DNA from 2 places in the Streptomyces sp. NBC_00158 genome. Region 2 is predicted to be linked to the other one. Evidence: riboswitches for the same ligand, from Rfam matches in the RefSeq annotation. Region 2 holds a riboswitch; the other holds the start of a gene.
The links. A riboswitch is a leader RNA that binds a small molecule or an ion and turns the genes downstream of it on or off. The one in region 2 is predicted to bind cobalamin.
Positions count from the first base shown of each region.

Region 1: it holds a riboswitch for cobalamin, as region 2 does, so the genes downstream of both, OG553_RS09120 (energy-coupling factor ABC transporter permease) here and OG553_RS33085 (acyl-CoA thioesterase) in region 2, are expected to answer to the same signal.

Region 1 covers NZ_CP108161.1:2,061,351-2,068,669, forward strand. The annotation lists gene OG553_RS09105 (SsgA family sporulation/cell division regulator) at 264-674, shown strand; gene OG553_RS09110 (hypothetical protein) at 767-1,279, shown strand; gene OG553_RS09115 (flavodoxin family protein) at 1,307-2,026, opposite strand; cobalamin riboswitch at 2,158-2,384, shown strand; gene OG553_RS09120 (energy-coupling factor ABC transporter permease) at 2,413-3,111, shown strand; gene OG553_RS09125 (energy-coupling factor ABC transporter substrate-binding protein) at 3,111-3,485, shown strand; gene cbiQ (cobalt ECF transporter T component CbiQ) at 3,489-4,238, shown strand; gene OG553_RS09135 (ATP-binding cassette domain-containing protein) at 4,229-5,056, shown strand; gene OG553_RS09140 (PadR family transcriptional regulator) at 5,198-5,827, shown strand; gene OG553_RS09145 (EF-hand domain-containing protein) at 5,893-6,105, opposite strand; gene OG553_RS09150 (tRNA-dependent cyclodipeptide synthase) at 6,384-7,145, shown strand; gene OG553_RS09155 (cytochrome P450) at 7,126-7,319, shown strand, end outside.
Region 2 covers NZ_CP108161.1:7,226,198-7,233,516, reverse strand. The annotation lists gene OG553_RS33110 (FAD-dependent oxidoreductase) at 116-1,348, opposite strand; gene OG553_RS33105 (hypothetical protein) at 1,689-1,913, shown strand; gene OG553_RS33100 (DJ-1/PfpI family protein) at 2,014-2,751, opposite strand; gene OG553_RS33095 (substrate-binding domain-containing protein) at 2,830-3,246, opposite strand; gene tsaD (tRNA (adenosine(37)-N6)-threonylcarbamoyltransferase complex transferase subunit TsaD) at 3,310-4,389, opposite strand; cobalamin riboswitch at 4,565-4,718, shown strand; gene OG553_RS33085 (acyl-CoA thioesterase) at 4,875-5,300, shown strand; partial or broken gene OG553_RS33080 (2Fe-2S iron-sulfur cluster-binding protein) at 5,373-5,492, opposite strand; gene OG553_RS33075 (FAD-binding oxidoreductase) at 5,578-6,888, opposite strand.

The sequences.
Region 1 (7,319 bases), 5.2 Mb from region 2:
CACCGGGCCCGCCCTCCCCCCGGAGGGCGGGCCCTTCGCATGCCTGTGACGCATGCCTGTGACGCATGCCTGTGGCGCATGCCTGTGGCGCGTGCCCCCGGCGCCTGCCCGCGACGCGTGGCCCGCGGTGCACGCGGTGGCCGAAAAGAGGCCCTGCGGCCCGGCGCCTCGGGACCTTCGGCCCGGCGGCGCGGCCCCGGGCCGGGGATAGCGTGCCGGGAGGGGCGCGGGAAGACCCCACGCGCGACGAGAGGCAGCCGCCGATGGCCACCATCACCGAACAGAGACTCCTGCCGCTGAGGCTGGAAGCCGCCCCCCTGTCCGTGCCGCTGACCGGCCGGTTCGTCTACCGCACGGACCGCCCGTACGAGGTGGCCGTCGACTTCCGGGGCGCCGGGACGCACCTCGCCCGGTGGGTGTTCTCGCGGGAGCTGCTGCTCGACGGGCAGACCGCCGCCACCGGCGAGGGCGACATACAGGTGTGGCCGCGCTGGAGCGGCTCGGAGCCGCGCGTCCTGCTCGGCTTCAGCAACGGCGAACAGAGCTGCGTGGTCTCCGCCCGCGCCAAGGACGTGCGCGAGCTGTGCCGGCGGATGACGGAGCTGGTGCCGCGCGGGCAGGAGCGGCGCCACTACGACCTGGACGCGGAGCTGAGCGCGCTGCTCACGTTCTGACGCGGGGCGGGGTCCCGTGGAACCGGTCGCGGCCCGGCGCTGTCTTATGAGATGACAGGCAAGTCCCCGTCTCACGGAACCGGGGAGACATCATGCGTCACCCGCACCGCCGCCGGATCGTGGCCATCGCCACGGGTGCCCTGCTCACCGCCGGGCTCGCGCTCTCCGCGTCGCCGGCCTCCGCAGCCACCACGACCACCCGCACCCAGACGCCGCTCGTCGTCAATGCCCGCTGGGGCGGGCACTGCACGTACGACCGGCTCGTGATCGACCTCCAGGGCTACGTGCCCCCGGTCACCGTCACTCCCGTGTCCGAGCTCGTCTACGACGGGTCGGGACAGCCCGTCCCGCTGGCCGGGAAGTACTTCCTGGAGATCCGCCTGCACCCGGCCGCCGGGCACAACGACGCCGGGCAGAACGTCTACCAGGGGCCCCGGCTCCAGAAGATCTACCTCAGCAAGCTCAAGGGCATGGCCATGACCGGCGACTACGAGGGGTACGTGACCTTCGGCGCCGCCTTCGACACCCAGCCGACCTGGAAGACCTCCGTCCTGCACTCGCCCGAGCGGCTCGTGGTGGACTTCCCGCACCCCAACACCTGCTGACCCGATGACGGCCCCGGAGCCGCCCGGCTAGCGGTGCTCGGGGTTGGGGAAGTCGAAACGGCAGCCGGCGTCCCAGAGGGAGCGCTGGTTGCCGTGGGCCGGCATGCCCCCGGCGCGCTTGAGGAGCGCCGCCAGGTGCATCAGGTTCCACGACATGAACGTGGTGTTCCGGTTGGTGAAGTCGTTCTCGGGACCGCCCGAGCCCGGGTCCAGGTAGGAGGGGCCGGGGCCGGCCTCGCCGATCCAGCCCGCGTCGGCCTGGGGCGGGATCGCGTAGCCGAGGTGCTGGAGGCTGTAGAGGACGTTCATCGCGCAGTGCTTGACGCCGTCCTCGTTGCCCGTGATCAGCGCTCCGCCGACGCGCCCGTAGTAGGCGTACTGGCCCTGCTCGTTCAGCAGGGAGGAGCAGGCGTAGAGCCGCTCGATGACCCGCTTCATGACGGAGCTGTTGTCCCCGAGCCAGATCGGGCCGCACAGCACCAGGATGTCGGCGTCCATGATCTGGCTGTAGAGGACCGGCCACTGGTCGCTCTCCCAGCCGTGGTCGGTCATGTCCGGCCAGACGCCGGTGGCGATGTCGTGGTCGACGGCGCGGATCAGCGAGGTGCGGGCGCCGGCCGATTCCATGACGGCCCGGCTCCGCGCGATCAGTCCCTCCGTGTTGCTGGTCTCGGGCGAGCGTTTGAGGGTGCAGTTGACGTAGACGGCGGAGAGGTCCTCGTACCGGGGGCTGTCGTCGGCGGCCATGTCCTCCACCGTGCCGGGCGCCGCGCGGGCCGGCCAGCGGGCCTGGCCCGTCCGGGTGCGCGGCGGGGCGGGTGGCGGGGCGGGCGCCGGGTGGCCGGATCGGTCCGGGTTGTGACGGTCCGTGCGGGCGACTAGGGTCGTCTGGCCTTGGTGTTCGGGAAACCGGTGGAAAACCGGTGCGGCCCTCGCCACTGTGATCGGGAAGTCCGGCTCCACCCTCCCCCAGACTCCGTCCGGGAGGTGCCCCCACCGCGGGAAGCCACTGGGCCCGCGTGGGAGACCGCACGGGCCCGGGAAGGCGGAGCCAGGGCATCAGCACCCGTGAGCCAGGAGACCGGCCGGGGCGCGTCGTCCATCCACGAGGTGCTGGAGAGGTCTCCCAACCCATGCATATAGCCGAGGGGTTCCTGCCCCCATGGCACGCGGTCGCCTGGGGCGCCGCGTCCGCCCCCTTCGTCGTCCACGGCGTCCGCGCGCTGACCCGCGAGGTCAGGTCGAACCCGGAGAGCACGCTGCTGCTCGGGGCGTCCGGGGCGTTCACGTTCGTGCTGTCCGCCCTGAAGATCCCTTCCGTGACGGGCAGTTGTTCGCACCCGACGGGAACGGGGCTCGGCGCCATCCTCTTCCGGCCGCCGATCATGGCGGTGCTCGGCACGATCACCCTGCTCTTCCAGGCGCTGCTGCTGGCCCACGGCGGGCTGACCACGCTGGGCGCCAACGTCTTCTCGATGGCCATCGCCGGACCCTGGGCCGGCTACGGCGTCTACCGGCTGCTGCGGAAGTCCGGCGCGCCGCTGATGGTGACCGTGTTCTTCGGCGCGTTCTTCGCCGACCTGGTCACCTACTGCGTCACCTCCGTCCAGCTGGCGCTGGCCTTCCCCGACCCGGCGAGCGGCTTCCTCGGCTCCCTGGAGAAGTTCGCGGGCATCTTCGCCCTCACCCAGATCCCGCTCGCGATCAGCGAGGGCCTGCTGACGGTGCTCGTGATGCGGCTGCTGATGCAGTCCAGCAAGTCGGACCTGGTCCGGCTCGGGGTCGCGAAGCTGACCGGCGGCAAGCAGGCGGAGCCGGAGGCGGCCCTCTGATGAGCAGGAACGCGAAGATCAACTCCCTGCTGCTGCTCCTGGTGGCGGCCCTGGCCGTGATCCCGCTCGCGCTGGGCCTCGGCGACGGCAAGGAGGAGCCGTTCGCCGGCGCCGACGCGCAGGCCGAGGCGGCCATCACCGAGCTGAAGCCGGACTACGAGCCCTGGTTCTCCCCGCTGTACGAGCCCCCCTCGGGCGAGGTCGAGTCCGCGCTGTTCGCCCTCCAGGCGGCCCTCGGGGCGGGCGTGCTCGCCTACTACTTCGGCATCCGCAAGGGCCGCCGCCAGGGCGCGGCGCAGGCCCTCGCCCAGGCTGCGGCCCCCGAGGCCGCGGCCGCGGAGGCCGGGCCGGACCGCCCGGCCCGGGAGTCGTAGGCGGTGCTGCCGATCGACGTGGCGGCCCACTCCAGCCGCTGGCGGGGCCGCCACCCCCTGGAGAAGGCCCTGCTGGGTCTCGGGCTCACCGTCACCGCGGTGTGCCTGCCGCCCTGGCCGGGCGGGCCGCTGGTGGCCGCCGCGACCCTCGCCGTGCTGCTCGGGCCGGCCGGGGTCGCCGGGCGGCAGCTGTGGCGGGCCTTCCGGGTCCCGCTGGGCTTCTGCGTGACCGGGGCGCTGCCGCTGCTGGTGTCGGTGGGCGGCCCGGACGGGTTCCTCGCCCCGGCCCCGGACGGCCCCCGGCACGCGGTGGAGCTGCTGCTGCGCACCTCGGCGGCCTCGCTCGGGGTGCTGCTGTTCGCCTTCACGACACCGGTCTCGGACGTGCTGCCGCGGCTGGTGCGGGCCGGGGTGCCGGCGCCGGTGGTGGACGTGGCCCTGGTGATGTACCGGATCGGCTTCCTGCTGCTGGACTCGATGGCGCAGGTCCGGCGCGCCCAGGCGGCCCGGCTCGGACAGACGGGCCGGGCGGCGGTGTGGCGTTCGCTGGCCGGGCTCGCGGCGACCTCGTTCGTCCGGGCCTTCGACCGTGCGGCCCGGCTCCAGGAGGGGCTGGCGGGGCGCGGATACGACGGCGCGCTGCGGGTGCTCGTGCCCGAAGCGACGCTGTCCTGGCGGTTCCTGACGGGGTCCGCCGCCCTGCTGACCGCCCTGGTCGCGGGGACCCTCGTACTGAAGGAGCTGTGGCTGTGACCCCGTTGGTGGAGCTGGTGGGCGCGGGGTACGCGTACGAGGACGGCCCGGCCGTGCTGTCGGGGGTGGACTTCGGCATCGCCGAGGGCCGCGCGCTGGTGCTGCTGGGCCGCAACGGCAGCGGCAAGACCACGCTGATGCGGCTGCTGAGCGGGGGCCTGCGGCCCGGCCCGGGGTCGCTGCGGCTCGGCGGCGCGGAGGTGGCGTACGACCGCAAGGGCCTGGTCCGGCTGCGCACCTCGGTGCAGCTGGTGGTGCAGGACCCGGACGACCAGCTCTTCGCGGCCTCCGTGGAGCAGGACGTGTCCTTCGGCCCGATGAACCTGGGGCTGCCCGCGGCGGAGGTCCGCGAGCGGGTGGACGGCGCGCTGGCCGCGCTGGACATCACCGCGCTGCGGGACCGCCCGACGCACCTGCTGTCGTACGGGCAGCGCAAGCGCGCGGCGATCGCGGGCGCGGTGGCGATGGCCCCGCGGGTGCTGATCCTGGACGAGCCGACGGCCGGCCTCGACCCGGACGGGCAGGAACGGCTCCTGGACGTCCTCGCCGGGCTGCGGGCGGCCGGCACCACGGTCGTCATGGCCACCCACGACGTGGACCTCGCGGTGCGCTGGGCCGACGACGCGGCCGTACTGACCCCGTCGGGGATCCGGGTAGGGCCTGCCGGGATCCTGCTGGCGGATCCCGAGCTGCTGGCGGCGGCGGGGTTGCGGTCGGCCTGGTCCCCAGTGGTCGCCGCGTTCCTGCGGGCGAAGGGGATGCTGCCGGACGGGGCACCGGGGCCGCGCACCCCGGAAGAGCTCGCCTCACTGGGGTGAGCCGGGCCCTCGCAGGGGCCGAGCTGTGAGCGGGGGCCCGGTGGGGCGGGGTTGCCCTGCCGGGCGGGATGTCCCGGTGTGCCCACCCGTACCGCCCTGCGGGACGATTGCCCACACCTCGCGCACACCTACGATGGCGGCATGTCGCTGCCGCACGCCATCCTCACCGCCCTGATGGAGAAGCCCTCGTCGGGGCTGGAGCTGACGCGGCGGTTCGACAAGTCGATCGGCTACTTCTGGTCCTCGACGCACCAGCAGATCTACCGCGAGCTGGGGCGGCTGGAGGAGGCCGGGCTGATCCGCGCCCTGCCCAGCGAGGTGCCGGTGCGCGGGCAGAAGAAGGAGTACGAGGTGCTGCCCGACGGCCGCGCGGAGCTGGCGCGGTGGGTGGACGAGAGCCAGGACCCGAAGCCGGTGCGGGACGCGCTGCTGCTGCGGATCCGGGCGGCGGCGGTGGTCGGGCCGCAGGGGCTGGGGCCGGAGCTGCGGCGCCATCTGGAACTGCACCGGGCGCAGTTGGCCACGTACGAGGCCATCGAGGCGAAGGACTTCCCGGCGGAGCGGGACGCGTCCGCGGACCGGTTGCGCCGGCTCGTGCTGCGCGGCGGCATCGCCCTGGAGGGCTTCTGGCTGAGCTGGCTGGAGGAGGCCCTGTCGGAGGTCGAGGCCCTGTCGGAGACGGAGGCGCTCTCCGGAGCGGAGCGACCGGCGCGGGCCGAGGCGCCGCAGGGCGGGGCGCCGGAGAACGGGGCGCCGCAGGGCGGGGCCTGACGCGCCCCCGCCCCGGCGGGCGGGGCGGAGGCGGACGCGCCGCGCTTACTTGTGACGCGCCGCGCTTACTTGTTCAGGGAGGCCCAGAACTCGTCGAAGCTCATCAGCTTGTCGCCGTCGCTGTCCTTGGCGGCGATCACGGAGTCCGCGATCGCGGCGGTGACGTAGTGGTCACCCATCGCCTTCATGGCCGCGCTGTACTCGTCGGCCGTGACGAAGCCGTCACCGTTCACGTCGAACTTGTCGAACGTCGCCCGTGCGCTCTCGATGTCAGCCACTGGGTCCACCCCTTCTCGGTGCTTCTTGACCGGCTCAGGGTAGCGGCCCGGGGCGCCGGAGGCTCCCGCGGGTCCCGTTCGGGCGGCAGAAACATATTCAATTACCCGTGCGTAAGCCGCCGGAACAGCTCGCCGGATGGACGGAATCGAGAATTCCACCCAACAGGTCCGCCTACCACTTGTCACGCTCCGGCACCACGGCATAACGTACCGGGCATTGCCGCCACACCAGGAGCGCAGGGCTCCCAGGGACATGCGGCAAACAAGGGCGATCACAGGTGACGATCACAGCCGACGCATCATTCGAAGTTCTGCCCTTCACCCGTACCTGCCGCCATATCTGGGAAGACGGCGACCATGTGCTCATAGGCGTGAGCCCCGGCAACGGCTACTTCAGCGCCGCGCGCGTGTCCAGTCTCGCCCGGTGGGCCGTGACCCGGTTCGCACAGGTCGACTTCGTCTACGCGGACCTCCACGTTGACCGGATGTTCGCCGCCTTCGGCTACACCCCGGAGCACGCGAGCCGGCGCGCCTCGAAGGAGATCAAGGCGGTCCGCCGCAGGATCATCAAAGGCGTCGAGGATTCGGGCCCGCAGCACGCCGAGATACGGGTGAGGGCGCTTTCCGAGTTCCAGTCGAACCCCGTCTACCAACTGCTGCACAGGCGCGTACTGCATTTCCTGGAGACCGATGACGCATTCCGCAAGGGATGCGAGGAAATGGCCCTGCATTTCGTGGGGTCGAAGTTGCCCCAGGGTGAATCCATGTCGGATTCCCAGTTGCGGGCCTGTTTCGACTACCTGGCGGCCGAGCTGCCGTTCTTCATCGACACCCCCAGCATTCTCGACGTGCCGTCCTCCGTGGCCGCGTACCACGTCAGGATGCCGATGACCGACGTCCTCTTCGCCCGGGGCGGGGGCCTGCGGGCGACCCGCAACCAGGCGTACGCAGTCGTACGCCCCGGGACCGCCCCCGCCGACGGCACCACCGCGCCGGCGGCCACCACCGAAGGGAGCGCCGATGAGCACCGAGCGGCCTGAGGGCGTCGGGACCCCGGAGCAGCCCCTGCTCGACTTCCCGCTCTCCCGGCGCGGCGACGTCGTGCCGCAGGAGTGCGCCTGGCTGCGCGAGAAGGCGCCCGTCGCCCGGGTCCGCACCCTCACCGGGGACCCGGCCTGGCTGGTGAGCAGCCACGCGCTGGCCAAGCGGGTGCT
Region 2 (7,319 bases):
GTTCCGAGGGCTATTTGACGGTGCAGAAGGTACGGGAAGAGGTTCGTACGCGTCCGAGGGCCCGGCCGTTGTCATCGAGTTCGCCGGGGGCGAGCTCCGCTTCCTACGGAAGAGGTCAGCGCAGGGATTCCCGCGGGGGCCGCTCGCGCAGGGCTCCGTAGCCGATGAAGTAGGCCGGGACGCGGTTCAGCCAGCGCGACTCCGTGATCAGTTCCGTCATGCGCTTGGCGCGGCGGGGGTCGCCGAAGGCGGTCTCGCCCGCCAGCAGGGGTTCGATGACCTGGGCGTGGGCGAGGCGCTGGAGGCCCTGGGTCATCACCGTGGTGGGCCAGCGGCGCAGTTGTACGCGGCGGACGTCGTGCAGCCCGACGGTCCCCGCGCGCAGTGGCCGTACCAGGTGGCGGGCCGCGGCCACGGCGTCCTGGACGGCCAGGTTGATGCCGATGCCGAAGACGGGCGACATGGCGTGGGCGGCGTCGCCGATGCACAGCAGGCCCGGGCGGTGCCAGCGGCGCAGCCGGTCGAGCCGTACGTCGAGCAGCTTGACCTCGTCCCAGGAGGTGACGGCGCCGGCCCTGTCGGCCAGCCACGGCGCGGCGTCGGTGAAGCGGGTCATGAAGCGTTCGAGGCCCTCGGCGCGGCGTTCGGTGTCCGTGCCCTTGGGGATGAGCGCCGCGCACTGCCAGTAGTCGCCGCGGTCGATGAGGGCGGTGAAGAACCGGTCGCCCAGGGCGCCGACGAGCCCGCTGGGGTCGTCCTCGTGGCGCGGCAGGCGGAACCACCAGGCGTCCATGGGGCAGGGGAAGCCCTCCAGGCCGAGTTCGGGCAGGGCCCGGGCCAGCGAGCCGCGGCCGTCGCAGGCGACGGTCAGGGTGGCCCGCAGTTCGCCGGTGCGGCCGTCGGCGGTGCGGTAGCGGACGCCCGTGACCCGTCCGCGTTCCATCAGGAAGGAGGTGGCCCCGGTGTCCATGCGCAGCCGGAAGGAGGGTTCCTTGCCGGCTTCGTCGGCGAGCAGGTCGAGCAGGTCCCACTGGGGCACCATCGCGATGTAGTTGTACTTGCCGGGCAGGGCGGCGATGTTCCCGACGGTGACCAGGGACCGGTCCGGCCCGAGGGGCAGTTGGACCGAGGACACCCGGCGCTGCGGCAGCAGGGCGAAGCGTTCGGCGAGGCCGATGTCGTCCAGGAGCGAGAGGGTCGAGGGGTGCACGGTGTCGCCGCGGAAGTCGCGCAGGAAGTCCCCGTGCTTCTCCAGCACCGTCACCTCGACCCCGGCCCGGGCGAGCAGCAGCCCGAGCACCATGCCGGCCGGCCCGCCCCCCACCACACAGCAGGTCGTGCGTTCCACATCAGCGGCCACGGCAGCACACCCCTTCGCCCTTCGCCCTTCGCGGGAAATCCGGCGGCCCCGGGAGACGTCCCGAGGTGACGACCCACACATAGGTGACTAGCATGGTCAGGAGACGGCCGCCATCGCGGGAACGGGCCTTTCGCCCGCGGTGATTCGAACGGCCCAGAGAAAGCGCGATCCAGCCCCCATGGGTCCGCGGCTCGAACAGCCGCGTTGACGGCGGATGCGCCCTCCACACGTTTATCGGGCAAAGACAGATCTCCGTGCTGTGGACGGAAGGAGGTCGAAGGCACTTCGCGCCGTATGCGCGGCGCAGTCACGAGAAGGGTTTTGAACCATGCGTGCACTGAGAGTGAAGCGGCTCTTCGCGGCGTCCGCGATCGGAGTCCTGATGGCCGGCGGCGCCGCCATCGGAGCGGCGGGTACGGCCACCGCGGCGGTGCCCACCCAGACGGTCGCCTACGTGAGCCACGGTGGCGGCGGTTGGGACGACGACGACCACGGCCACGGCTGGTACGACGACGATGACGACTGGGGCGGAGGGTACGGCGACGACTGCTGACGGGTGACCGTCCGCGGGGCTGCGCGGACCGCCGAGCCGACGGTCCGCGCTGTCCCGTGTCCGCGTGCCGCGGCGCCGTGGTCTAGCGGGACCGGGCGGCCTAGCGGGACCAGACCGTGCCGCGGGCCTCGTATTCGAGCATGGCCTCGACGGCGTTCGCGGTGTCCGGGCCGAGTTCACGGCGTACGAGCCACAGGGCGAGTTCCAGCCCCGAGGTGATGCCCCCGGCGGTGACGAGGTCCCCGTCGTCGACGACGCGGGCGTTCTTCAGTACGCCGCCCTGCTGTTCGAGGTCCGGCCGGGCCTTGTGGTGGGTGGTGCAGGGCCGTCCGCGGGTCAGTCCCGCGGCGGACAGCAGCATCACGCCCGTGCACAGTGCGCCGACCGTGAGTCCGGGGCGGGGCGCGGCCGCCAGCGCGCGCGGGAGGATGCCCCGCCGGATCTCGGACCAGACGCCGGGGTCCTCGCGGCGCGCGTAGCCGCCGCCCGGTACGACGATGAGGTCCGCCTCGTCCGGGGCCCAGCCGTGGTCGACGCGGATCCGGGTGCCGTACGAGGCCTGGACGGTTCCGGGGCGGGAGGCGGTGACGTAGCGGACCTCGACGGGCCGGCCGGTGAAGAAGCGGGCCGCGGAGAAGACCTCGTAGGGGGCGGCGAAGTCGAGCTCCTCCACCCCGTCGAACATGACGACGTGCACGCGCAGGGGGCCGTCGGTTCTGGCGGGCCGTCCGGCCGGGGCGGCCGCCGCCGCGGCTCCGGCCGCTGTTCCCGTGAGTCCCGTGACGGCGCCGGTGGCGCCGATCGCGGTCGTCGCCCTGAGGAGGTTCCTTCGGTTCATGGGGTGCTCCAGCCCGTGTGTGTGGTGTCCGGGAAGGCAGTCGGACGCCGCGGCCCCCGGGTTCCCGCACCGCCGGGGTCAGGTGCCGAGCCGGGTGGAGGCCCGGGATTCGAGCGCCCAGTCGTGCCGCCGGACGGTGTCGGGCGGGGTCCGCCCGGCGAGGACGTCGCACAGCAGGTCGGCGCAGGTCCTGCCGTACGCGGTGGGGCGGAGGTCGATGGCGGTGACGGGCGGGTCGCAGCTGCGGGCGGCGACGCCGTCCACGCAGGAGGCGAGCTGGAAGTCGCGGCCGACGGTCCGGCCGAGGTCGGCGAAGGGCACCGTGTGGACGGTGACGGGGATCCCGTGGGCCGTGCTCCAGGAGGCGGCGGCGGTCCGCAGCGCCCGGGCCCGGGCGGAGGTGGCCTCGGGAGCGAGGAGGGCGGGCGCACGGGCGCCGCGGCCGTGCACGTGGTCGAGGAGCGCGGTGAGGGAGGCGGCGTTGTCGCAGACCACCGCCGCGGCCGGGGTGGGGTCGCGCCCCGGGTAGCACCCGCCGCCCGGAGCTGTACGGCACGCTCACGGAGCGGCTCGACCCGCGGGCGCCGTAGCGGGTGCCCGGCGGTCCGCGGGGTGCAGGGCCGCGTACTCCAGGGGGGCGGACGGGTCGACGGACACGTCCAGCCCCGCCGGGTCGGCACCGGCCCGCACCAGCAGGTCGCCGACGGCGGCGATCATCGCCCCGTTGTCGGTGCACAGCGTGAGCGGCGGCACCCGCAGTTCGATCCCGGCCGCCGCGCAGCGCTCCTCGGCGAGGGCCCGTACCCGCGAGTTGGCCGCGACGCCGCCCACGACCACGAGGGTGTTTACGCCGTACTCCCGGCAGGCGGCCAGCGCCTTGCGGGTCAGGACGTCCGCGACGGCCTCCTGGAGCGAGGCGGCCCCGTCGGCGAGCGGGATCTCCTCGCCGCTCTGCCGGTGGCGTTCGGCCCAGCGCGCGGCGGCGGTCTTCAGGCCGGAGAAGGAGAAGGCGTACGGGTCGTCGCGCGGCCCGGTCAGCGGGCGCGGGAGGGCCACCGCCCCCGGGTCGCCGGCGCGGGCGGCGCGGTCGATCGCGGGCCCGCCGGGGTAGGGCAGCCCGAACACCCGGGCCACCTTGTCGAAGCACTCGCCGGCCGCGTCGTCGACGGTGTCCCCGAGGTGCAGGATCGGGTCGCGCACGAGGTCCCGTACGAGCAGCAGCGAGGTGTGGCCGCCCGACACGATCAGCACCACGCAGGGGTCGGGCAGCGGCCCGTGCTCCAGGGTGTCGGCGGCGACGTGCCCGGCAAGGTGGTGCACCCCGTACAGCGGCACCCCCGCCGCGTAGGCGAGGGTCTTGGCCCCGGCGAGCCCCACCTGGAGCGCGCCCGCCAGCCCGGGTCCGGTGGTGACGGCGACGGCATCGAGGTCGCGCACCCGCAGCCCCGCCCGGTCCAGGGCCTCGCGGACGACCGGGTTGAACGCCTGGAGGTGCGCCCGGGCGGCGATCTCCGGCACGACCCCGCCGAACCGGGCGTGCTCGTCCATGCTGGACGCGACGACGTGCGCGAGCAGCCGCCCGCCGGACACGATCCCGACCCCGGTCTCATCACACGAGGACTCGATGCCCAGCACCACCGGAGCGCCCACGCCAACCTCTTTCGCACAACAATCGCTCTTGCAATAGATGTGCAACAAGGTACCGGCGAGGTGAGGTGCGGGTCACGGCCGGGCCCCGCCCGAGCGGGCCGGGCCGTGGCCTAGGGTGGCGGGTGCAGCTGGTTCGCCCCCGTCCGCCAGGCGGGATGCGTCGTAAGAGGGAACCCGGTGGGAATCCGGGACTGCCCCGCAGCGGTGAGCGGGAACGACCGCCGTCATACGCACTGGGACCGGACGACGGTCCCGGGAAGCGACGGCCAGTAGGAGCCGGCCCCATGTGGCCCGCGTGCCCGCGAGTCCGAAGACCTGCCCGCTGCCCGTACGCGGACCCAACCGCGTACGGACATCCCGGTGACCTCGTGGGCGGGTCGGCGGCAGCGGGCGCCCCGCGCGACCCGCCGCTCCTCCGCGTCCGCGACCCGTCCGCCGGGACCGCCCCGACACGACTCGCGAAGGAGAGATCCGTGACCACGGACATCACCGCAGGTACCCGGGCCCACAAGGCGCCGGCCGATTCCCGTGTGACCCTCGCCCACATCATGAGCGACCACGACACCAACCTCTACGGGACCATTCACGGCGGCGTCGTCATGAAGCTGATCGACGACGCGGCCGCCGCGGCAGCGGGCCGCCATGCCGACGGTCCCGCCGTCACGGTCTCGGTCGACCGGATGACCTTCCGCTCCCCCGCCCGCGCCGGCGACCTCCTCACCGTCCACGCCACCCTGGACCGCGCCGGGCGGACCTCCATGACGGTCGCCGTACGGGTCACCGCGGAGCGCTGGAACGCGAACACCCCCGCCACCGAAGTCGCCGACGCCCGCCTGAGCTTCGTCGCCGTCGACGCCGAAGGGCGCCCGCGCCCGGTCCCGGGCCTGCTGGAGGACTGACGGCGCGCGGCTCCTCGGGCGTCGGCCCTGGTCGAAGTCGATGGTGACCCCGTCGGCGAGGGGGCGGGCCCGGCAGGCGAGGACGAAGCCCTCCGTGATCTCCTCCCCGGTCAGCTCGCAGTCGTCGAGCCGGACCCCGCCCCCGCTGCGGCGGGCCCGGCAGGTGCCGCAGAACCCCGCGCGGCAGGAGTGGGGAGGTCGAGCCCCGCGCGGAGCCCCGCGTCGAGCACGGTTTCGGCGGGCCGGAGGGGGACGGTGCTCTCGCTGCCCCGGACGATCACGGTGACCGACCGGGCGGTGCCGGCCGGGGCCTGCACCCGGCCGGTGCCGGCCGGGCCGGCCGCGTCCGCCGGCGGGGCTCCGGCGGCGGCCGCGAAGCGTTCGCCGTGGATGCGTTCCGGCGGCAGGCCGAGGTCGGTGAGGGCCCCGCGTATCCCGTCGACCAGGTCCGCCGGGCCGCACAGGTAGGCCGATTCCACGCCGTCGGTGATGCCGCGGGCCGTCGCGGGCCGGCGGAACGTGCTCCCGGTGAGCCGGCCGCGTCGCGGTTGCCGTAGACGAGCGTGCACCGGCTGCGCCGCTCGACCGCCAGCACGCTCTTGACGATCGAGAGGATCGGGGTGATGCCGCTGCCGGCGGCGACGCCCAGCACGTGCCGCTCGCGCAGCGGGTTCGGGTCGACGGCGAACCGCCCGTTCGGGACGCCGGCCGTGACCCGGTCACCGGCCCTGAGGCGGGTGTTGACCCAGTGGGACATCCGTCCGCCCGGCTGCGCCTTGACGGCCACGCGCAGTTCGCCGTCGGTGAGGCCGCTGCAGATCGAGTACGGGCGGCGGACCTCCGACCCGTCGAGGACGGTGTGGAGGGTGAGGTGCCGGCCGGGCCGGAAGCGGAAAGCCTCGACGAGTTCGTCGGGGACCCGGAAGAGCACGGAGACGGCGTCGGGCGTCTCCCTTCGGACCTCGACGATGGTGAGCGCGTACGGGCCGCCCCGCCCGGGCGGCACGGCGGGCTGCTCCGCGGCCGTCCGTGGTGCGGCGGGCGCCGGGCCCGTCCGGGCGGTCCGGCGGCCGGCCACGAGCCGGTAGACGAGGAGGAACACGAAGGCGGCCGCGAGCAGCCCGCCGCTCACCCGTACGAGGGGACCGCCGGCGTCACTGCCCGCGGTGAAGGTGTGGACCCCGGCCAGGCAGAACACCGCGCAGGCGGTGCGGTGCAGGTAGCGCCACAGCCGGTCCGGCAGCCGGGCCCTGAGCAGCGAGGTGACCTGCACGGCCACCAGGAGGTGGACCGCGACCACACCACAGCCCTGCGCCAGCGGGTTGGCCGCGCGGGCGAACGGCACGAGCAGCTCCGTCCGGCCGAAGGCGTAGCGGGGTTCGAGCACGAGCGCGGCGAGGTGGAGGGCGGTGAAGGACACCGCCAGACCGGCCAGCCATCGGTGCAGGACCAGCAGCCGGCCGGGCGCGGGCCGTCCGCCCATGACCCGGGTGGAGAGCAGCAGCCCCCACAGCACCGCCGCGGAGAGGAGCCACCAGGCGGTCAGTCCGCTGGCCCGGGCCACGTACCACCACAGCTGCGGATCCATCGTCCTCCCCTTCGTGAGGTGCGGGTGGGTGAACGCCCCGGCCGCTGCCGGCCCCCGTGCCGGGAGGCGTCCTCCACCCGCTGCCGTTCGGCTTCCTCGGCGCGCTCCGCCCCGGCGAAGGCCGCGATCAGGAGCAGAGTCACCGTCACGCTCGCCCCGCACACCGCTGTCCGCGACACCGCCGTTGCCGTCTGCGGCCGGACGGTGCGGCGCCTTCCGGGCTCGCTCGTGTCCGTCCTCCTTCGGCCTGCCGCGGACGTCGTCGCGCTCGTGGCCGGTGGGGTGCGGCCGGGTGGCGGGGCGGGCCTCGGCGGGCGGGGTCCCGTGTACGGCGCGCGGGCGGCGGGCGGGGCGGGAAGACGAACGGGAGCCGGAACGGGAGCGGGGGTGGCGGGGGCCCCGATCCTGGGGCCGGGCGGTCCCTCGGTCGC